Regions from separate parts of the Candidatus Pelagibacter sp. PS_31 genome, predicted to be linked through region 2. Evidence: riboswitches for the same ligand, from Rfam matches in the RefSeq annotation. Region 2 holds a riboswitch; the other holds the start of a gene.

Region 1 (11,288 bases), 120 kb from region 2:
AGCAACCAGGACATCCAATAATATTAAATTTCTGTAATTTGTCACCATTGATTTCTGGTAATGAATAAATTGATTTTTTAATATTTTTGACAGATCTATGTTTTTGTTTGTACCATTTTAGATAATTTGATGCTTTATTAAGTCTAAAGTCTGCAGCTAAATCAATTAATATATTGTGTTTTAATAAATCATTTGAAATATCTTGTGCTTCACCATTAGGTAGAGCTGTAAAAACAAGGTCTATGTTTTTTAAAAGTTCTTTATTGTATCTAATAATTTTAGGTAATTTTTTTGAACTTAATGATTTTTCATAACTAGAGATATTTTTTCCAACAGAGGTATTACCACAAAGATATTTAATGTTAACATTGCTGTGTTTAACTAATAATTTAATTAATTGAACACCAATATAACCAGTTGATCCAGCAACTAAAACATTAAGCTTAGGCATTTTTTTATTATAACAGTTTAGAGTTAAAAAAGAATTATCTTTTCGAGAATTGGAAGCTTCTTCTTGCTTTTCTACGACCAGGTTTTTTTCTTTCAACCGATCTAGAGTCTCTAGTATTAAGCTTTTCTGTCTTAAGTACTGCTCTATTCTCTGAATCAAATAAGATTAATGCTTTAGCAATACCATGAACCATTGCACCAGCTTGACCAGTATGTCCACCACCTGCTACACTACATCTTACATCATAATCAGTGGCTTGGTTTATAATCTCAAATGGTCTTGTGATTTGCATTTTGTGACTTCCGCTAGTGAAATACTCATCCATAGTTCTGCCATTAACGTAAATTTTGCCAGTACCTTTTTTCACCCAAATTTTTGCAATAGATTTTTTTCTTCTACCAGTTGCGTATTTACTATCTTTAAAATCTAATTTAATTTTAGGTTTTTTTGTAGATACTTTATTTGGTGTAGCTGCTGTTTCCATATTAATTTCTTATTAGATTTTTACTGTTTAATTTACCTAGGTCTAAAAGTTTTGGGTTTTGTGATGCATGAGGGTGTTCTTCACCAGCATAAATTTTTACTTTAGTTAATTGTTTTCTTCCTAGAACTCCACCAGGTAACATTCTTTTAATAGCTAATTTTAATGTCTCGCCAGGTTTATTTTTTTCTAATAATTTTTCAGGAGTAATTTCTTTAATTCCACCTGGGTGACCAGTATGTCTATAATATTTTTTATCTTTAAATTTTTTTCCTGTGAACTTTGCTTGTTCAACATTTTTAACAACAACAAAATCACCATCATCCATATGAGGTGTAAAAGTTGTTTTATTTTTTCCTCTAACAATCATAGCGATAATAGAAGCTAATCTGCCAACTACAGCATTTTTAGCATCAATCTCAAACCAGTTACTGTTTAAATCACCACTTTTTAGAAATTTTGTCATTGTGCGAGGATTAATACTATTATTAGATATAATGTCAATTTTATATTTCCCTTGCAATATCTTGCTTAAATGATATTTCTATATAGCCGATTTGTTCCTATTGCAGGCTAGTTATTGCTAAAAAGGATTTTTTACCCACATTATCGGTAGGCGCATTTGAACTGTATTGTACGCCTTGCATAAAGCAAAAGTACTAAAAAAGGAGTATTAAGATGAGTACAAAAAGACAAAACCCTGAGACTATAGCTATACATGGTGGTGATTATAGAAGCGATCCAACAACCAAAGCAGTAGCAGTTCCAATTTATAGAACAACATCGTATCAATTTGATAGTACTGAACATGCTGCGAATTTGTTTGCTCTTAAGGAATTTGGAAATATTTATACAAGAATAATGAATCCAACAAATGATGCTCTTGAAAAAAGAGTTGCTTCATTAGAAGGAGGATTAGCCTGTTTAACAGTAGCATCTGGACAAACCGCATCAACTTTTGCAATTTTAAACGTTGCACAAGCCGGAGATAATATAGTCAGCTCTACGGATTTATATGGAGGTACTATTTCGTTATTCACGCATACATTAAGTAAACTTGGTATTGAGGTTAGATATGCAGACCCTTCTGACCCAAAAAACTTTGAAAAAGCTGTTGATGATAAAACTAGAGCTTTTTATGGTGAGACTTTACCAAATCCTTATTTGAGAGTTTTTCCAATTAAAGAAGTTTCTGATATTGGTAAAAAATACAATATACCATTAATAATGGACAACACAGCTGCCCCTGTAATTTGCAAACCTTTAGAACATGGTGCTGCTGTAGTAGTTTATTCATTAACAAAATATATAGGTGGTCACGGTACAGTTGTAGGTGGAGCTTTAGTTGATGGAGGTAATTTTGATTGGACAGCTGATCCCAAAAGACAACCTTTATTTAACGAACCTGACGCAAGTTACGGTGGAGCTATATGGGGAAAAGTGGTTCCAGAATTAACTGGGGCTAATGTTTCTTTTGCAGTAAGAGCGCGGGTTACATTGCTAAGAGATCTTGGTTCTGCCCTATCACCTGACAATGCATTTGGAATTATTCAAGGGCTTGAAACAGTTGCTCTTAGAATGAAACAACACTGCTCAAATGCATCAAAAGTTGTTGACTATTTAAAGAAAAATAAAGAAGTAACAAGAGTAATCTATCCAACAGAACATGAGGGTAAAATTGCTGATCGTGCTAAAAAATACCTAAATGAAGGAAATGGTGGTTTAGTTGGTATAGAGCTCAAAGGTGGTATTGAAGCAGGTAAGAGATTTATCGAGTCTTTAAAAATGTTTTATCATGTTGCAAATATTGGAGATGCAAGAAGTTTAGCAATTCATCCTGCAACAACAACTCATAGTCAGTTAACAGAAAAAGAATTGTTAGCCTCAGGTGTAACTCCTGGATACGTAAGATTATGTATTGGTATTGAGCATATAGATGACATTATTGAGGATTTAGACCAAGCTTTAAATAAATCTTCTAAAGGGAATTTGAAAGCAGTTAGTTAGAGTTTTTATATAATATCAAAAAATAAGAACTCAAAACTAATATTGAACCTAGCTGGTGTAGTGAAGCGTATGTAATCTCTACACCAGAAATCAAAGTTATAATTCCTAAAAAAATTTGAAACAAGATAGCAACATCAAAAAATAATACATATTTAAAATCATATTGTTTTTTAAAATAGATAAAATTTAAAATAATTATAAAAAATAAAAGCAAATATGCAGTTGATCTATGCAAAAATTGAATAATTGATGGGTTGTTAAATAATTGAGTAGTAATTAAATCACCATAACTAACATCATTTGGAAAAAAACCACCATTCATATCAGGCCATGAATTATAGATGAGACCACCATCTAAACCTGATAAAAAAGCACCCAATACAATCTGCAAAACTATCAATTTAAGTATAAATAATAAAAATAAATTTGGAATTTTATTTTCAAATTTTTTAATTTTATGAATATCTAAAATATACCAAAAAATTAAACATAAAATAAATAAAGCCAAAGATAAATGAATGCTAAGTCTAAAGTGACTAACGTCATTATTTTCAATTAATCCGCTAGATACCATATACCAACCAATGAACCCCTGAAGACACACAAGAAAAAAAATCCAATAATATTTATTAGAATAATGCAGGGTTTTTTTAAAATAGAGAGTGAAGAAAAGCAAAGGCACTAAAGTAAACAAACCTACAAATCTTGCTAACAATCTATGAGCATACTCCCAATAAAAAATCACTTTAAATTCATCTAAGGACATGCCGTAGTTAATATTTTTATATTCAGGAATTTTTTTGTACTCTGAGAAATAAAAATTCCACTCATTAATATTCATAGGTGGGAGTATTCCAGTAAAGAGCTCCCAGGCTGTGATTGATAAACCAGAGTCTGTTAGTCTAGTAAGACCACCGACAGCTACCATAAGAACAATTAATGAAAATAAAGTTATTAACCACAATTTCAAATATTTTATATAGTTGTCGCTATTTACAAACATAAATTATACTTATAATAATTATCTTAATAACCAATTGAATAAATGTCGCCTACAAATAAAAAAAAACTAAATCAGATTAGAATTAAGCTTGATAAACTTGATAATGATTTACTTAAATTAATCAAAAAAAGATCTTCTCTAGTCAATGAAGTGCTAAAAGTAAAAATACATAAAAAAGAAATAATTGATCAAAAAAGGATCAATTTTATACTTAAAAAAATTAAAAAAAAATCAATACAAACTAATATTGACCCAAAAATCACTAATAGAATTTGGAAAAATATGATTTGGTCTTTTATTGATTACGAAAAAAGAAATTTTAGAAAAAAATAATACTATTTACTGTGTGGAGGTAATTTTTTTTCCACAAACATTTCATGTTTTCTTGTAGAAGGGTTATATTTCTTTGCAGACAATTTAACTTTAGCTTTTTCACCACCCGCAGGTTTTTTAACATAATAAAAAAAAGGACTATCAGGTTTAGCCTCTGGTACTAATCTAACTTTAACGTGCGTTTTTTTTGCCATTTTATTTTAAACTTTTTATTTTTTTTATTAAATCAGAAATCTTCTTAAGTTTATTTTTTAAATTATAATCAGCATTTATAGAATTATTTGGTAATTCGTCAAGTTTTAATGATTTATCAGAATTAAGAACTTTTTTAACACCAATAATTGTCATTCCTTGATCTTTGAGTAGATATTTAACTTTTTTTAAAACCTCAATAGTATCATTATTATAATATCTTCTATTACCATTTAAAATTTTTGGCTTAATTTGCTTAAATTCCTTCTCCCAAAATCGAATAGTATGAGTATTCAAGGTTCCTTTTTTTTTGTTTACAAGACCAAGAATTTTAGCTACCTCACCTATTGACTTATAAGCGTCATTATTTTTATGAATCATTCTTAGAATTTACCAAATCTTTAAATTCCTTAGAAGCTTTAAATAAAACGACATCTCTATTAGATATAGTTGTTTGTTCTTTTGTTTTGGGGTTTCGTCCAATTCTACTTTTCTTTGCTCTTATAGAAAAAGTACCAAATTTAGAAAGCTTTAATTTTTTTTCTATTTTTAAATTGTCTACTATTGTGATTAGAAAATCATCAATCAAATTTTCAGATATATTTTTTGAAAAACCAATTTGCATATAAATTGAATTTATAAGATCTTTTTTTGTTAAGTTGGTTCTTTGCATTAACTTATGTTGTTTCTTATCTTTTCTATTAAATTTCCAGTGACAATTCTAGTGCAAACACTTAATGAGTTTGAAAAGCCTATATAATCTGTTCCACCATGGCTTTTAATAACAGGAGAATCTAAACCTATGAAAATTGCACCATTATAAAGTCTTGGATCTAATCTTTCTTTAAATTTTTTTAAATTTGAAATATTTAGTAAAGATGAAATTTTACCAATAATATTACCTGTCATGGCTTTCTTTAATTCACTTGTAATAAAATTTGCAGTACCTTCGGCTGTCTTCAAAGCAATATTTCCAGTAAATCCATCAGCAACGATAACATTTACATCGCCATTCATTAACTGATTACCTTCTATATAACCCTTAAACTCAAAGTCAGTGTTATTTCTTTGATTTAATTGTTGGTAAGTTTCTTTGATAATCTCATTACCTTTAATTTCTTCAGAACCTATATTTAATAAAGCAACTTTAGCGGTATCATCAGGATATAACGATTTAAATAACGAAGATCCCATTATAGAAAAATCAATTAAATTTTTTGGACTACATTCGATATTAGCTCCCAAATCTAGCACAACACTCATATTCTTTTTATTTGGCCATAAAGCAGAAAGAGCTGGTTTATCAATGTTTTCAATCATATTTAGATTAAGTTTTGAAATAACAAGTAATGCTCCAGTGTTACCAGCAGAAATAACTATGTCAGATTTTTTTTCTTTAACACTTTGTATGGCTAACCACATACTAGTGTTTTTTCCTCTTTTGGCTCCTTCTAAAGGACTATCAGTTCCTTTAACCAAATCTTTAGTGTGAATTATTTCATATGAAGATGTGGGTAATTGATCATTTATATAATTTCTGATTTTTTCCTTATCACCAAAAATTTGATAAAAAGTATTAGTGTTACTTTTATAATGATGATTAATTCCATCAATAATTTTTTTTGGTGAATTATCTCCACCCATTGCATCAACTGCAATTTTTATTATTTTGCTCATTTAATTTTGGACTTTTATTCCTTAGAATCTAAAACTTGTCTACCTCTATACATGCCTGTTTTTAGGTCTAAGTGATGAGATAATCTGTATTCTCCAGATTTCTTGTCCTCAACAATATTGGTAGATTTGAACTTCATATTCTGAGCTCTTCTCATTCCAGTTCTTGACGGTGATTGTTTTCGTTTAGGTACAGCCATAATAAAATTACTGCTTAACTACACCTTTTATATAAGAATTTAAAGTATTATTTTTTAAATTTAACCTATAATCTTCAAAATATTTAACTAAATACTCAATATTAGATGAATTATCTAAAAAATTTACCAAAATAGAGTTTCGAGATTCAATATCTAATTCATCCCAACTGTGAATTTTGTCTATCATTCCATAAAATAAGTTTAGGTAATCTTTCATTTTTTTATTAATTGATTGGTCACCATAACCAATTTCCCTGATGCTTAATTCAACTTGTCTGAAGGTAAAATCATAAATCTCTTGTAGTATTTTTTTATCATTATTTTTCTTATAAACATTCAAAAAGAAAGCAAAATGCAGTAAAAAAAAAATCAATCTATCAGAAAAAGTATCCTGATTTTTAAAATCCCTATACAAATCTTTATTTCTAGTTAATTTAACTAAATTGTTGTAAATATTTAAATATTCTCTGCTCATGAAAAATTATTTTTATTTAATTGTTATTTTTTTATTTATTTCAAATTGTACATTAAATAAAGTTATAAAACATCACGGAGTACATTTTTTAGATAAGAAGAATGAAAAACTTATAATTGGTAAAACAAATAAAAACGATATAATTGAACTTTTAGGGCCCCCTTCAACAAAAGGGGCTTTTAATCAGGAATTATGGATTTATATGGAAATACAAACTAGCTCCTCAAAACTATCAAATTTAGGGAAAAAAGAATTGTTAAAAAATAACATCTTACTATTGGATATTGATAACAGAGGAGTTTTATCAAAAAATGTTTTTTTTACTAAAGAAGACATGAACTATATAAAATTTTCTGAAGACACAACTCAAATGAGTTATTCTAAAAATAATTTTATATATGAATTTTTGTACTCAGTAAGACAAAAAATAAACGACCCTCTTGGTAAAAAAAAAATAAATTAATTTAACCAGCAATCACCGCCAACAATAGCAAAGCCACAATATTTGTAATTTTAATCATTGGATTAACAGCAGGACCGGCAGTATCTTTGTAAGGATCTCCAACAGTGTCACCTGTTACGGCAGCTTTGTGTGCTTCAGAACCTTTTCCACCGTGATTTCCGTCCTCAATATACTTTTTTGCATTATCCCAAGCACCACCACCCGCAGTCATTGAAACAGCTACAAATAAACCTGTAATAATTACACCTAACAACATTGCACCTACAGCAGCTAGAGCAGCAACTTGACCGCCTATAGCTAGTATTACAAAGTATAAAACAATAGGAGAAAGAACTGGCAATAACGAAGGTATAATCATTTCTCTAATTGCAGCTAAAGTTAATAAATCTACTAATTTAGCATAATCAGGTTTTTGTTTACCCTTCATGATACCTGGATATTTTTTAAATTGTCTTCTTACTTCAACAACCACTGCACCACCTGCTCTACCAACAGCTTGCATACCCATTGATCCAAATAAATATGGAAGCATTCCACCAATTAATAAACCAACTACAACGTAAGGATTTGATAAATCAAAAGTTACAACAATTCCTTCAAGCTTTGAACCTGCTACACCTGAAAAGTGCTTGATGTCCTCAACATAAGCTGCAAATAATACTAGAGCACCTAAGCCTGCTGAACCTATAGCATAACCTTTAGTAACAGCTTTAGTCGTATTACCTACTGCATCTAATGCATCAGTAGTTTTTCTAACACTATTTGGTAATTTAGCCATTTCAGCAATACCACCAGCATTATCTGTTACAGGACCATAAGCATCAAGCGCAACAACCATACCTGCTAATGCAAGCATTGTAGTTACTGAAATAGCGATACCATAAAGACCTGCGATTGAATTTGTTGCTAATATGCCCGCAACAATAATTAAAGCTGGTACTGCAGTAGCTTCCATAGAAACAGCTAAGCCTTGAATAACATTTGTTCCATGACCAGTTGTAGAAGATTTAGCAATACTTCTTACTGGTCTGTATTCAGTACCAGTGTAGTATTCAGTAATCCAAATTAATAGTCCAGTAATAACTAAACCAATTATTCCACAATAATACAAACTCATACCAGTAAAGCTTTTACCATTAACAGTATATTCGCTTGCAAATCCAATTACATAATCAGTAACAGGGTATAAAATTATTAATGAAGAAACAGCAGAAACTACAAACCCTTTATATAAAGCATTCATAACATTTTTACTTTTTCCAAGTTTAACAAAGAAAGTTCCTAAGATTGATGTTAAAATACAAGCACCACCAATAGTTAGAGGATAGATCATCATATTTAAATCACCATAAAAAAATATCGAAGAAAGAACCATTGTTGCAACAATTGTTACAGCATAAGTTTCAAATAAATCTGCTGCCATACCAGCACAATCACCAACGTTATCTCCAACATTGTCAGCAATTACAGCTGGATTTCTAGGATCATCTTCTGGAATACCTGCTTCAACTTTACCAACTAAGTCAGCACCAACATCAGCACCTTTTGTAAAAATTCCACCACCTAATCTTGCAAAAATTGATATTAAAGAAGCACCAAAGCCTAATGCAACTAATGCATTAACAACTTCTCTGTCATCAATACCTACTTTTAATAAAAAATAGTAATAAACTGCAATTGCAAGCAAAGCTAATCCAGCAACTAACATTCCAGTTACAGCACCTGATTTAAATGCAACAGCAAGACCGCTTGCTAAACCTTTTCTTGATGCTTCAGCAGTTCTAACGTTAGCTTGAACAGAAACTAACATTCCAACATAACCAGCTATACCTGATAATGTAGCACCAATAAAATAACCTAAACCAACTAATGGACTGAACACAAAGCAAATAATAACTAAAACAACAACTCCAACCACGGCAATTGTTTTATATTGTCTTGCTAAATAAGCCTTAGCACCAATTTGAATTGCTGATGCTATTTCTTGCATCTTGGCATTTCCTGCACTTGAATTAAGGATATTCATTCCTGTAAAAAAACCATAAACGATTGAAAGAGATCCAGCTGCTATGGTAAATAATAATATTGTTTCTATTAGTGAGTTCATTTTGCCTTTGGTTGTTTGGTTGTTAAATTTTATTCTTTAAAGTCCGGACAATACAAAAAAAGCAATAAAAGGCAATATTTAACTTTTTAAAACTTATGAAAATAACCTTTATTTTTAAGGGTAATTTGCCGATTTTCATTATCTACAATGGATGATTTTTTAACATGGCTTTGAATTGTGCCAATTTTAGTTAGCTTAACTCTACAATTAGTAGCTATTTTTCTTATGATTCTCATCTTATTTTTAGAAGCTGTAAATAAGACCTGATAATCATCACCATTAGAAATGTAATTAATCTTAGATAGTTTTTTAAGAGCAAGTATCTTCTTTAGGTTACTTGAAATTGGAATATCTTTTAAAAAAATTTTATAAGATAATTTCTGATTATTAATCATTTTATCAAGGTCCGCTATAAGTCCATCAGATATATCAATTGAGGTATTGGCAAACTTTTTAATTTGATCAATTAATTTTAATTGAATATTTGGCATAAAATATTGATTAGTAAAATATTTTTTTAATCTTGAATTAAGCTTAATTTTATTTTTTAAAACTAATAGCCCTAAATAGCTGTCTCCTATATTTCCAGAGACATATACATCATCATAAAGTTTAGCTTTGTTTCTATAGATAATATTATCGGCAAAACCTATTGAAGTAATTGTAAAACTTAACTTGTTAGAAAAAACTGTATCTCCACCACTTAAAAATATTTTATATTTATTTTGTTCTTGATTAAGTGATTTGCTGATTTTTGATAAATTTAATTTAGAAAAACTTTTTTTATTACCAGAACCAGAAATAAAATAATATTTTGGTTTAATACCTTTGCATATTAAATCTGAAATTGATGATCTAATTATTTTCTTAATGACAAGATCAGGTCTTTTAAAGTCTATGAAATGATTGCCTTCTGTATATGTATCAACAGATACTGCTAATTTATTTTTTTTATCAAAAAAAACATCATCATTCAAATTTAAGGCACTTGGTGATTTTTTAGAAAGTTTTTGAAAATAATTTTTTATTAATTCAAATTCATGCATTAGTAGTTCTTATTTTTTTAGCTATTTTGTCTAATATTGCATTTAAATATTTAGTTTGACCATCTTCTAAAAAAAAGTTTGATGCATCAAGATATTCTTTAATAATTATTTTGGAAGAAACTTTAGGTTTGTATAAAAACTCAAATATAGCAGATTTTACTATCACTTGAAAAACCTGGTCTAAATTAGTTAACTCTAAGTCTTCACTTAGATATTTTTTAACCTCTTCTTTAATAACTTCATCTCTTTCAATGGTACCTAAAACAACATCCTTAATGAATTTTTTAAATCTATGTTTGGGAAAAGTTAAGTCTGTGTCATCATTAAAAAAATTTCCATATAACTTTTGGATAATAATTACCCTCGGACTTTGATTGGGATTATATGGAGTTCTCATTGTTATTGAGATAGAACAGATATTACAGCTTGAGCTGCTTCTCTACCCTTTTTCTTCCTAGCTATAGCTTGACGCATATTAAGACAGGTAATAATTCCATTACCAATGGGTTTTTTGCTATCTACAGAAAGTTTCATTATTGCATCAGTTGAAGAATGAGAAATAAAATCAAAATGAGGTGTTTGGCCTTTAATAACACAACCAAGAGCTAAAAAAGCATCATATTTTTTAATATTCTTTGAAATCGTGACTGGTATTTCAAAAACACCAGGAACATTAATAATTTTTATTAAACTAGATTTGGGTAATATGCTCTTTGCACTACTTAGTAAACCCTTTGATATATCTTTATAATAATCAGCAATAACTATTAAATATTTTCTTTTCATTAAATAATTTCCTGTTTAGTAATCTTTATATCATAACCTTCCAAACCAATAACTTTTTTAAGAGACTTAG
Region 2 (11,288 bases):
AAAGTTTGGGAGCTGATCTAATAATTGATTATACCGCTCAGTCATTTGAAGATGAGTTATCTGAGTATGATTTAGTCTTTGATATGATCGGGGGTGATGTGCTTACTAAGTCTTTCAAGATTTTAAAAAAGGGAGGTACTCTGATTTCTATTAAGGGTCAAGATACTGAAAACCTTGCTAAAAAATACGGTGTAAACTTTGAATGGTTTTTCATGTCACCTGATGGAGCAATGCTAACAGAACTTGTAACATTAATTAGTCAGGGCACCATTAAAACTGTCATTGATAGTACATATCCAATGGAACAGGCTTCAGAAGCTTTTGGAAAACTAGCAGAAGGTCGAACCAAAGGTAAAATTGTTCTTACAATTAAATAGGGTTTTAATAATCAAGCTATTTAAGTTTATCAAACCTCTAATCAGGTGTCTAGATGGAGTAACTAACTAATACTAAATAAGGATAAAGAGATCCTGAGAATGGGTAATATTTTTATTTAATAATCCAAAAAATGATATTTATTATATAAACCAAAATACCATAAAATAAGAACATTAGAAATTTGTCTTTTCCTGACTTTTCTTTCCAATTTAAAGTAAATAACGCAGCAGGTGATGCAACTAGTAAAATAACCCCAACAACAATTACCAATACTGATAAAATTATAAATACATTCATAAATTAACTTTTATCATATATTTTCTTAAATATTAAATCTGTCTTTAATTGCATAAAACCACACCGCTAATCTAAAATAAAACGTTCTTAACTGGGGGAAGATAAACTTCTTAGGTAATCCTTTGTAAATTTTTGAAATATCTAACTCTTTACTGTTTGATAATACTAACTTAGACAATTGTTTTCCAGTCCAAGGAGCAGCACTCACTCCAACCCCATTATAACCAAATCCATAATAAATCTCTTCATTATCAATTTTACCAATGGAGGGAGTTAATTTTTGAGATAAAGCAATTAATCCCCGCCAATTATAATCAATATTAATATCTTTCCATTTAGGAAAAATATCTTTTAAAAATTTTTCCATTTTCTTAGACATATTTAAATTAGATTGATCACTGCCACTTAAATCTCCTCTAGTGCCAAATAAAATTCGGTTGTCAGGTAACTTTCGATAATAATATAAAAGATTTTTAGTATTAGCTATTGGTGAAAATGTTTTAAAATTATGTTGGTCAATTTCTTGCTTCGTTAAGACTCTGGTGACAATAATATTTGAAATTACTGGTAAAATTCTTGAATTCATCTCTGGGATTAAGCCTTCTTGATAGAACCCGTTTGTTGCAACGACTATTTTTTTTGAACGAATAGATCCTTCTTTCGTCCTTAAAATATAAGCACCCTTATCTTTATCAATTTTATCCACTTTAGTGTGCTCGAAGATTTTTAATTGTTTAGATAAAGCGTATTTTGCAATGCCATTAACAAATTTAAGAGGATTGATTGCAAAACCAGGTTTATATGAAAAAGCTCCAAATTGCTCTGTGCCCCCATGGCCAATTTTATCAAAGTCTTCTTTTGAATAAATTTCAGTTTCAATACCAAACTCTTCTTTGTAAGCTTTGGCTTGTTCTTTAATATCTTTAAACTTAATTGGGTGATGGGCGACTACGTAATTACTATCCCCCGTTACATCACAATCAATATTATATTCTTGTATAATGTCTTTTGTATAATTTGAGCCGTCAACAGAGTTTTTAAAGAATTTTTTAGTTTCATCATTGCCGTAAATAGATTGCATCTTTTTAAAAGACATCTTACTTGGTGGCAGACAACAAAAACCTGCATTACGAGATGAAGCCCCCCAACCTATTTTTCCAGCTTCAACTAAAATGACCTCTAAATTATGATTTTCTATTAAATTAATTGCACAGGATAAACCAGTGTACCCTCCACCTATTACAACAATTTCTGAGCTGACATCTTTATTAAGTTTATCTAGATTTAAATTTTCGCTTGAATGATCTTCCCAATAACTACTAACTGGGGTGTTAAATTGATAAATATCAGAATGATAAATATTTTTCATTAACAAGACCCTAGCACGCAATTAATACTTAATTCTAGTCAAACTTCTAATTTTTTAGGATTTGAAATGAACTTAAAAGACTTAAGCCCTATTTTCATAGGGCTTAAATTAGATTAGTTAAGCAGCACTTACTCTTTGCTCTATGTGCTCTTTATTATTAGAACTTGAAGAAACCTTTTGAAACAATTTAATAGGAACTCCTTTTGATAAAATATCTAATACCGGGCAATGTGTATTTACCGTATCAATCAATTTATCTATTTCAGCTTTTGGTGATGAAGATTTAATATCAACAGTACCAGAGATGGATTGAAAGCCAGGTCTAGTGTTTTTATTTAAAGCTAAAAAACCCTGAAGATCTAATTCACCTTTTAATTTAACACTAACACTCTCAATATTAATACCCGCTGCTGTAGCAAATGCTTTATAGGTTATCTCCTGACACGTTGCTAACGCTGCTAATATTAACTCTACTGGGCTTGGACCTTCGTCTTTACCACCAAAACTTTTGGGTTCATCAACAACTAATTTATGCTCTCTAAGAGTGACTACAGATTGAAGTCCTTCTTTAAGAATTGAGTTGCTTTCATATTGGACCAAAGCATTTTTGGGGTTGGCTGTAAAATCCTTCTGTAGATTACTTATTGTTTCTTTTAGATTGTTACTCATTTGTTTTCTCCTGTTTTAGTGCTTCGACATATGTCAGGCGCACAATTTAGTTAAATGCCCTTCTTAATTTATTTACGCTTTGTCTCCATATTCAGTCATATGTTTTGGAATTCTTTTATTTTTTCCATACATAAAATGATTTTCCATGTTCTCTCGATATTTACTTGCTGGAACAGTTAAACCAATTGACTCAGCAACTTCCCTAATCAACATTGGGTTTGCTCCACAACATACTCCAAGGTAATTAATACCTAGCTCATAAGCATCTTTTGCAAATTTACCTATTTCATATCTATTACAAAAGTGTGGATCCAATGCTGTTGGAAACGTTCTTCCATGAGGTGATGGACACTGACAATTGCTTCGATCTGGTAGATTAAAAAATGTTGGGTAATCTTCACTGGTTCTATAAGGAATAGGTAAAGCTCCAACATGACATTTAACTGCTTTTCTAATTTCTTTTAAAAAAGGAAACATAGTAGCAGGTCCTCTAAAACAATTTAAACCAACAACATCGGCCCCTAATTGCTCTAGCTCTTTACAAGTATCAACAACTGATTTTCCATCTCTCATTTTATTTTCACCCATTGGAGATATGGTTAATACAGTTGGTAAACCTGTTTTTTTCATAACTTCTAAAGCTTTAAAAGCTTCTTCAGCATAATAAAAAGTTTCACCAATTAACATATCAGCACCTTCTTCAACGGCCCAACCAATCATCTCTGTAAACATTCCTTCAACTTCTTTTTGAGATTGTGGATCATTATGTTTCCAGATATTTGAATTTGAAATATTACCTGCCATCAAATTTGGTTTTGATCCTTTAGGAGTATCTAGTGCTACTTTTTTAGCAATTTTTAATGCTGAACGATTTAGTGGTTCAAGAAGTTCTTCTTTACCAATAACACGCATTTTTTCTCTGTGTCCATTATAAGTAAAGGCCTCAACTACATCAGATCCTGCGTGTTGAAATTCTCTATGTAAGTTCTCTAAAACTTCAGGATGATCTAATGACACCATTGGAACAAACTCCCCTGATGACATGTACCCACGTCTTTCTATTTCAAATAAAAAACCTTCTGCACATATAACAGGTCCTTTATCTAATCTTTCTTTTAATCTATTTGTGCTCATTTTTTTTCTCCGAGTTTTGTGGAGAAAAAAGGTCACAAAATAACAAGAGGGTTAAATCCATAGGCCTCTTTTCTCCTTTTTAGTGCTTAAGCAAATGCAGGGCGCACAATATGGTTCAACTGCCCGGTTTAATTTTATGAAAGATAAAAAAAAACCACCTGACTAAAGCGGTGGTTGAAGCGTCGCTTTAGCAGGATTTATAACGCGCTCTGCAATTTAACTTAAATCAGCGCAACTAAATATAATCAACTTTCTCTCAAACTGTCAATTGAAAAAATAAATAATAGTTAAAATTATGAGAATAATGACAATCCAAATACTAAGATTAGTTAAGAATTGCTTTAATTTAGAATTAGATTGTAGAAAAGCTGGGAGTACTAATAAGAGTATCCCTAGCATATAAACAAAGGGTAATATCTGATCTGCCATTTATATCGATGATAGCTTCATCTTTTTGGAATACTTCTTCTGAGGTGAATTTTTTATAACTGCTTGAGCACAACGCATGACCCCTCTTTTTTTATCAAAAGTCATTTTGGGTTCACCATACAATTTCCATCCATTGGATATGGCCTCCGTGACACGATGGCAAAATTCTGAAGTGTCGTCACTTGTAATAAATCTATAACCTTTCATAATCAGACCTTAACAAGTCCTAAATCGGGTGTCTATATCTAGGACGATTATTACTTAATGAAATAATAAGATTGGTTAAGAATTTTTGTAATAGAGAATCTTTTAAATACTTTTATCAATAAATTCATATAACTCATTAAGTGTTATATTTATGTTAATTATAATCCTGTATTAAATGAAATTTAAGTCATTATTCAACTAGACAAAATCATTAATTAATATAAATGATGATGAATCAACTCCTCTTAAAACTTATTATTAAATTCTCTAGCTAGATTTTAACTTCGAATAATATAAAGATTGATGAATCAACTCTCCCCAAAGTAAACTAATAAACTTAACTATAGATATATTTTTACCAACCTATTAAATCGACCTTAAGACTAAGAATCGTTCGAAATGAAAAACAATAAAAAAAACATAAAATAGGAAAATAGAAAAATGGAAATGACCTTAATATATACGATAGTAGGCTTTGCTTTAGCGGGATATAGCGTTATTGCAAATGACTCAATTCAGACATTGGGAACTTTTATCGCGTCAAAACAAAAATGGTTTAAATGGTATACGCTTGCAAGCGCTGCATCATTTGTAATGATACTTGCTATTACTTGGGGCTGGTATAGTAATGATGGAGATATCTCTTACGGCAGACTAACAAGAATACCTTTCCAAGAAATACAATGGTATCACGCAGTGGCACCAGGAATACTTCTAATATTAACAAGAATAGGAATACCGGTTTCAACAACCTTCTTAGTTTTATCAGCTTTTGCATCAACGGTGGTGCTTGAGAAGATGCTTATGAAAAGTGTTGTCGGCTATGGTTTAGCTGCAACGGCTGCTTATATTTGCTGGGTCGTTATTTCAAAATTTATTAATGAAAAACTAGATGAAGTTGAAGACAAATGGATTGGCTTTTGGCGTAACTCTGTTTGGGTAACTTCTGCTTGGTTATGGTGGGTTTGGTTATCTCATGATGTAGCTAACATTGCAGTTTATCTTCCAAGACAAATTGATGTTAACTTATTATTAATTGTACTAGCTTACTTTACAGCACTACTTTTTTATATCTTCTACATTCATGGTGGAACTATTCAAAAGGTTGTCTTAGAAAAAACTGGCACAAGGTACGCAAGATCAGCAACCATAATCAATATTATTTATGCTGCGGTTCTTTATTACTTTAAAGAACTTAATGACTTGCCAATGTCAACAACTTGGGTGTTTGTTGGACTATTGTGTGGAAGAGAATTAGCAATCGCATCAATGAATAGTGATTATAAATTCAAATATGTGTTTCCACTAATTGGTAAAGACTTTCTTAAAATGACTATAGGATTGACGGTGTCAGTTGCAATTGTACTTGCAATTCACTACATCATTATTCCTAACAATTGGTTTTAAGGAAGTAAGACATAACATTGTAATTATTAGCTCTAAGCATTTAATTTATTGCTTAGGGCTTAATAATTTAATCTAAGCTAAGCAATTCAAGTATTAGCTATTTAAGCTTAAACCGTGAACAGAGAAATTTAAAGATAAGGTAATTAAATTTACCAAGACCGTAGAAATTAGGTGCAGATTTTTTAGTCTTTAATTTTTTAGCTTTTTTCTTCTTCATAACTGATTTGGTTTTGTGTTTCGTTTGAATGTTTAAGATTATAGCAATCTGTGCAAAGTAAGATCACCTCTGGTCCTGAGCTTACTTGTGTTAAGATGGCTGTATCATCTCCACACTCACTGCACCCTGATAAACGTTTTTTCATTTATGTTTTTTACGGGTAATTTCATTAATTCTATCAATATAATTTTTAATCTCAGGGTTATCTTGAGCTTTATTATCTTGCTTAGGGTTTTTCTTCCTTTGGTAATAATAATAGATAGGCATAACAACAGATAAGGCAACAATAATAATTGCTAATATAATTTCAGAAGTTGTAACCATTTAATATTTAATGACAGGCTTGATTGAATTTTTTAAGTCTCCAATAATTATAAGGCCATGGTGTTAAAAATCCCGCAGTTAACATAATAGGTACCACCCACCAAGTTAGCATCGCTCCACCAGTTAAAAAATAATCTGTAGCATTCATTGAAATTTCCATACTAACCATTGAGATGAAACTCATTCCACAGGCGGTCTTTAAAGCATTAATTAATTTAAAATTTTGTCTCATTAAAATAAAAGTTTCAAGCATAATGCTGGTTAATAAACCATTTATGATTGCTAAAGTCATAATACCTAATACTGGAAAAGGAATTTTACTTAACTGAAAAAATAGTATGGTTCCAAAGTCACCAATTGCACAACCGATAACACACCACATCGTATTCTTAGCACTTTTTCGCCACGTGTGTTTACACGACCAATGAAATGTATCAGTTGCCATTTAATTTATTTACTTAAATTTATTTGATGTTTGTAATAATCATCTGGCCAAAAACTTTTAATATAGGCTAAAACTGAATCTATATCTTTGTCATTTAATTTATCTCCAAAACCACCCATTTTTCCTTCATAGTCACTAATTATTCCAACTAAACCATACTTAATAATTTTATGTAGTGTTTCATCATCATGGTGCCAAGTGTGTCCTGTACCATTTAAAGGTGGTGCTTTTCTATGGCCATCTTCATCAACACCCTTCCAATTTTCAGCACCTGACAAATTAACTTGATGACAGCTTGCACAATTATTTTGGTAGGCAATTTTACCTCTAGCAATCATTAATTCAGAATCTCTCGTGATTGGATAATGATTGTCAGAATAAGAAAAGCTACTTAATGATATAAGTAGAGTTAAAATTAGAAGTATTTTTTTCATAACTAATAAATTTATATATTAAAAATTGTTAGATTAATCTTATATTTTTTTAAGATTGATTGATTATAGTCCTTAATAATGAACAATTTTTTCTTATTTATTGTCACACTTTTTTGCTGGTCCCCTACTTGGTATGTCATCAAGTTTCAATTAGGTTACGTTGATCCATTAGTATCGGTGTTTTATAGATTTTTGATAGCTGCAATAGTTATTTTTGTTTATTTAATTTATAAGAAGAAAAATCTTAAGTTTTCTTTTAATCAGCATCTTTGGTTTTTACTCTTTGGTGTTTGTCTCTACTCACTAAACTATGTTTTCTTTTATCTATCAAACACTTATTTAATAAGCGCATTTCCAGCAGTTGTCTTTTCAACGGTGGTTATTATGAATATTTTAGGAGAAGGCTTTTACTTTAAAAAGAAACCTTCTTTAAAAACTTTACTTGGAGCAAGTATTGGGATGATTGGAATTATTATCATCTTTAATGATGAGATTTTCAATTTCAGCTTTGCTAATGGAACGCATGTTGGATTATTTTTAGCCTTACTTGGTACATTTTCTGCATCAACAGGAAATATGGTTCACCAAAGAAACTTAAATAACAACTTTTCATTAATACCAACACTTGCGTATTCAATGCTTTATGGTTCACTAGTCACACTATTAATCACTCAGATAAAAGGCACTGAATTATTATTTGAATATAGCTTCAGTTATATCACATCCCTTGCTTATCTATCAATAGTTGGCTCGATATTTGCTTTTATTTTTTATTTAAGATTATTAGAAAAAGTTGGAGCTGGTCGAGCGGGTTATGTAGGAGTTGTGATGCCTGTACTTGCTTTATTAATCTCAACAATATTTGAAAACTTAGAATGGCAACAAGATTTAATAATAGGTTTACCTATTTTAATAATTGGAGCAGTGCTCGTTATTAATCAAAAAATTAAGCCTATAAAATAATTCTTAAGAATTTTTTATTTATTACATTTACCAATAGAACCTAGTAAACATTTAGTTCCATCAATCCAAACTGCGTTATTAAGATTAGCGCCTTCAAAAGTAGCATTTAAAATATTAGCACCCGTTAAATCTGCTTCAAAAAGATTACTGTTAGTAAAGTTAGTCTCAATTAGTGAAGCTCCTTTAAAGTTTACTCTTGTTAAATTAGCACTTGAAAAGTTAGCTTTTTCAAAAATACCCCCTTCAAGATTTGCTTCATATAAATTCGTTCTAATAAAAGAAGATTCTACAAAATTACCATTAGCTAATGTTGCATTCATCATTACCCCTTTATCAAAGGTAACTTTAATAAAACTAATAAAAGATAGATTAGAGTTTGGTATATAGGCTCTACTTAAATCTTGGCCTTCTGAGAATTGACAATTAGAATAATCCACTCCATCAACTGGTGCATCATCACAACCTGCTTTAGCGCCACTAGATAACCATAAACTTAAAAATAAAATGGTAAAAAGCTTGCTTATAAAGCCTGCTCTTATTAATTTTATCATGACAAATGCTAACAAATCATAGATCGGGAGTCTTCTATTAATTTAATTATAGGTAAAATTAAGCCGCTATTTATCGTTTAGGGAAGCCTTCTACGGTATAGAAGTTTCTTATCTTCTTTAGAGATACGTAATAAGCACTTTCTCTAAAGGATTTTTTTATTTGTTTTTTAGCATTATAAATTTCAATAAATGCATTTCTCATACTGTCTTCTAGACCTGAAAAAGCTAAGTCCTCTTCATCAGCACCATGAATAATTTTTTTAATGGTGTCAAAATCTGTTTTAGTATTAGTTTTTTTATCTATCAAATCAATAATGTCTAATATTTTTTGTTCTTGAAATCTTTTTTCAACTCTACCAAAACGTATATGAGAAATATCTTTTACCCACTCAAAATAAGAAACCACAACACCCCCTGCATTGACATAGATATCAGGAATAATCATAACGCCTTTTTCAAATAATTTTTGATCCGCCTCAAATGAAATGGGTCCATTTGCAGCCTCAATTATTAATTTCGTTTTAATTTTATCTACGTTATCAATGGTGATTGCATTTTCTAATGCAGCTGGAATTAAAATATCACAATCTAATTCTAAAAGTTCACTTGGATTGTTTTTAAATTTTCCAAGTTTAGGATTATTGATAGTTTTATTTGTCTTATAAAATTCAATTAGTGCATTTATATCAATGCCTTTTTTATTATATAAATAACCATCAAACTCTCCTATGGCTATAATCTTTGCATTATCTCTATTATATAAATGTTTGGCTAAATTACTTCCAACATTACCAAAACCTTGAACTATAATTTCATTATCCTTTAATTCATTTTTCAATCTTGCTTCTTTAACAACATCTTCATGCCTAAATATTTCTCTAACTACTTCTTCAATACCTCTACCGGTAGCCTCAGTTCTGCCAGCAATACCTCCTCTGTGTAAGGGTTTACCTGTTACGCAACCTCTATAATTTATATCATCTGGTTTAAGTGTTTTATAAGTCTCTAAAATCCATTCCATTTCTCTTTCAGACGTTCCAACATCTGGAGCTGGTACATTTAATGCTGGAGAAATAAAACCTTTATTAATTAGTTTACTAGCAAAGGCTTTAGTAATTTCTCTAAGTTGGGGCATGGTATAATTTTTAGGATTAATTTTTAAACCCCCTTTAGCTCCTCCAAAAGGAATATTAACTATTGCACATTTATAAGTCATCAAAGATGCTAGAGCTTCTGTATCATCTTGATCAACCGTTTCTGAATATCTTAGTCCACCTTTAGTTGGAAGAATGTGCTCTGAGTGAACGGCTCTCCATCCAGTAAAATTATTAATTTTACCATCTAGGACAACACCCACATTTACTTTAATTAATGAATGAATAGATTTTAAATGTTCAAGTAAATCATCACTAAAATTTAGTAATTTAGCTGATTTATCTACATGTAAATTAACGTTATCTTTAAAGCTCATTAATAATTATTATATCTTTAATTTATTTTTTTCCAATAACCATAAACACAACGTGTGCCCCGTCTTGAACAATCATATGTATCATGCAAGACACCATCTTTAACAACAGTTATGTGTTTTGAGCAAGATACAATTAAAGTCCCACTTGGAAGTTCATCTTTTTTCAAATGAACTTTACAGCCTTGACCAATAAACATAGTCGGCGTCCACTGCCAACCTAGTTTTTCAAGGTATTTCTTAACCACCACTCTATGGGTGCCTGATCTTGGGCTGTCATTTTTTTGTTTTAAACTTCTTGCAAGTCTTGTTCTTGATGTAGTTCTAAATTCTTCATTTGCCTTATAAAGATCATCATAAATTTTTTGATAAGGAAGATTTGTTACAATTGCAATAGATCTAACTACACAGTCTCCAGCTTTACCTTTATATCCAGCCGCAGCTCTACCCCCATCATTGATTTGTAATTCTAAATTACTGCTTGAGAATAGTTTTTTAAGGAAGTTCATTAAAAAAATTTTTTATTGATAGTCTTAAATATTTAGATGTTGTGTGCTTAAAATGTGCACCATCAGTAAAATAATTATTATATTCGTCTAAATCACATTTATATTTAGGACATAAATATGTATATGTATCAAATATAAATAAATTAAAATTTTGACTTAATTTTTTGAATGTAAGAAAATTTTTTTGTTTATCTGATTTATACTTTATTAAATTTTCATTATTAGAAATTATATTTACTGTTGGGTGTGGATAAATATATATAACAATAGTATCGCTTGGTAAAAACTCTAGGATCTTAAAAAGCTTTTTGAAAAAAATATCCTCAGTATTCAAAGAAATGAATAAGAATTTTCTATTATAATCTTGAGAAATTTTTATGAATCTATTTAGCGTTATATCTAAATTATTTTTATTACAATTTTGTTCTAAATTAACATAGCAATTTTCAAATCTAGCTTTGTAAATAGACGGACTATCAATAATGTC

What was found. A riboswitch is a leader RNA that binds a small molecule or an ion and turns the genes downstream of it on or off. The one in region 2 is predicted to bind S-adenosylmethionine.
Region 1: it holds a riboswitch for S-adenosylmethionine, as region 2 does, so the genes downstream of both, AC5SLN_RS02915 (O-acetylhomoserine aminocarboxypropyltransferase/cysteine synthase family protein) here and AC5SLN_RS02165 (homocysteine S-methyltransferase family protein) in region 2, are expected to answer to the same signal.

Annotation. Positions count from the first base shown of each region.
Region 1 covers NZ_CM182069.1:519,451-530,738, reverse strand. Annotated here, with positions in the region: gene argC (N-acetyl-gamma-glutamyl-phosphate reductase) at 1-451, opposite strand, end outside; gene rpsI (30S ribosomal protein S9) at 486-935, opposite strand; gene rplM (50S ribosomal protein L13) at 937-1,398, opposite strand; SAM riboswitch class V at 1,538-1,606, shown strand; gene AC5SLN_RS02915 (O-acetylhomoserine aminocarboxypropyltransferase/cysteine synthase family protein) at 1,611-2,939, shown strand; gene AC5SLN_RS02910 (COX15/CtaA family protein) at 2,932-3,942, opposite strand; gene AC5SLN_RS02905 (chorismate mutase) at 3,985-4,275, shown strand; gene AC5SLN_RS02900 (50S ribosomal protein L33) at 4,278-4,469, opposite strand; gene AC5SLN_RS02895 (MerR family transcriptional regulator) at 4,471-4,848, opposite strand; gene AC5SLN_RS02890 (integration host factor subunit alpha) at 4,838-5,140, opposite strand; gene plsX (phosphate acyltransferase PlsX) at 5,140-6,144, opposite strand; gene rpmF (50S ribosomal protein L32) at 6,159-6,341, opposite strand; gene AC5SLN_RS02875 (ubiquinol-cytochrome C chaperone family protein) at 6,349-6,816, opposite strand; gene AC5SLN_RS02870 (hypothetical protein) at 6,815-7,279, shown strand; gene AC5SLN_RS02865 (sodium-translocating pyrophosphatase) at 7,281-9,386, opposite strand; gene thiL (thiamine-phosphate kinase) at 9,473-10,432, opposite strand; gene AC5SLN_RS02855 (transcription antitermination factor NusB) at 10,425-10,829, opposite strand; gene ribH (6,7-dimethyl-8-ribityllumazine synthase) at 10,832-11,218, opposite strand; gene ribB (3,4-dihydroxy-2-butanone-4-phosphate synthase) at 11,218-11,288, opposite strand, start outside.
Region 2 covers NZ_CM182069.1:398,009-409,296, reverse strand. Annotated here, with positions in the region: gene AC5SLN_RS02185 (NADP-dependent oxidoreductase) at 1-377, shown strand, start outside; gene AC5SLN_RS02180 (hypothetical protein) at 490-675, opposite strand; gene AC5SLN_RS02175 (NAD(P)/FAD-dependent oxidoreductase) at 701-2,044, opposite strand; gene AC5SLN_RS02170 (OsmC family protein) at 2,162-2,713, opposite strand; SAM riboswitch class V at 2,718-2,782, opposite strand; gene AC5SLN_RS02165 (homocysteine S-methyltransferase family protein) at 2,786-3,847, opposite strand; SAM riboswitch class V at 3,917-3,981, opposite strand; gene AC5SLN_RS02160 (DUF1737 domain-containing protein) at 4,277-4,483, opposite strand; gene AC5SLN_RS02155 (hypothetical protein) at 4,931-5,890, shown strand; gene AC5SLN_RS02150 (hypothetical protein) at 6,088-6,252, opposite strand; gene AC5SLN_RS02145 (hypothetical protein) at 6,249-6,431, opposite strand; gene AC5SLN_RS02140 (DUF4396 domain-containing protein) at 6,439-6,876, opposite strand; gene AC5SLN_RS02135 (c-type cytochrome) at 6,882-7,310, opposite strand; gene AC5SLN_RS02130 (DMT family transporter) at 7,389-8,273, shown strand; gene AC5SLN_RS02125 (pentapeptide repeat-containing protein) at 8,288-8,824, opposite strand; gene AC5SLN_RS02120 (Glu/Leu/Phe/Val family dehydrogenase) at 8,895-10,295, opposite strand; gene AC5SLN_RS02115 (hypothetical protein) at 10,313-10,801, opposite strand; gene AC5SLN_RS02110 (acyltransferase family protein) at 10,788-11,288, opposite strand, start outside.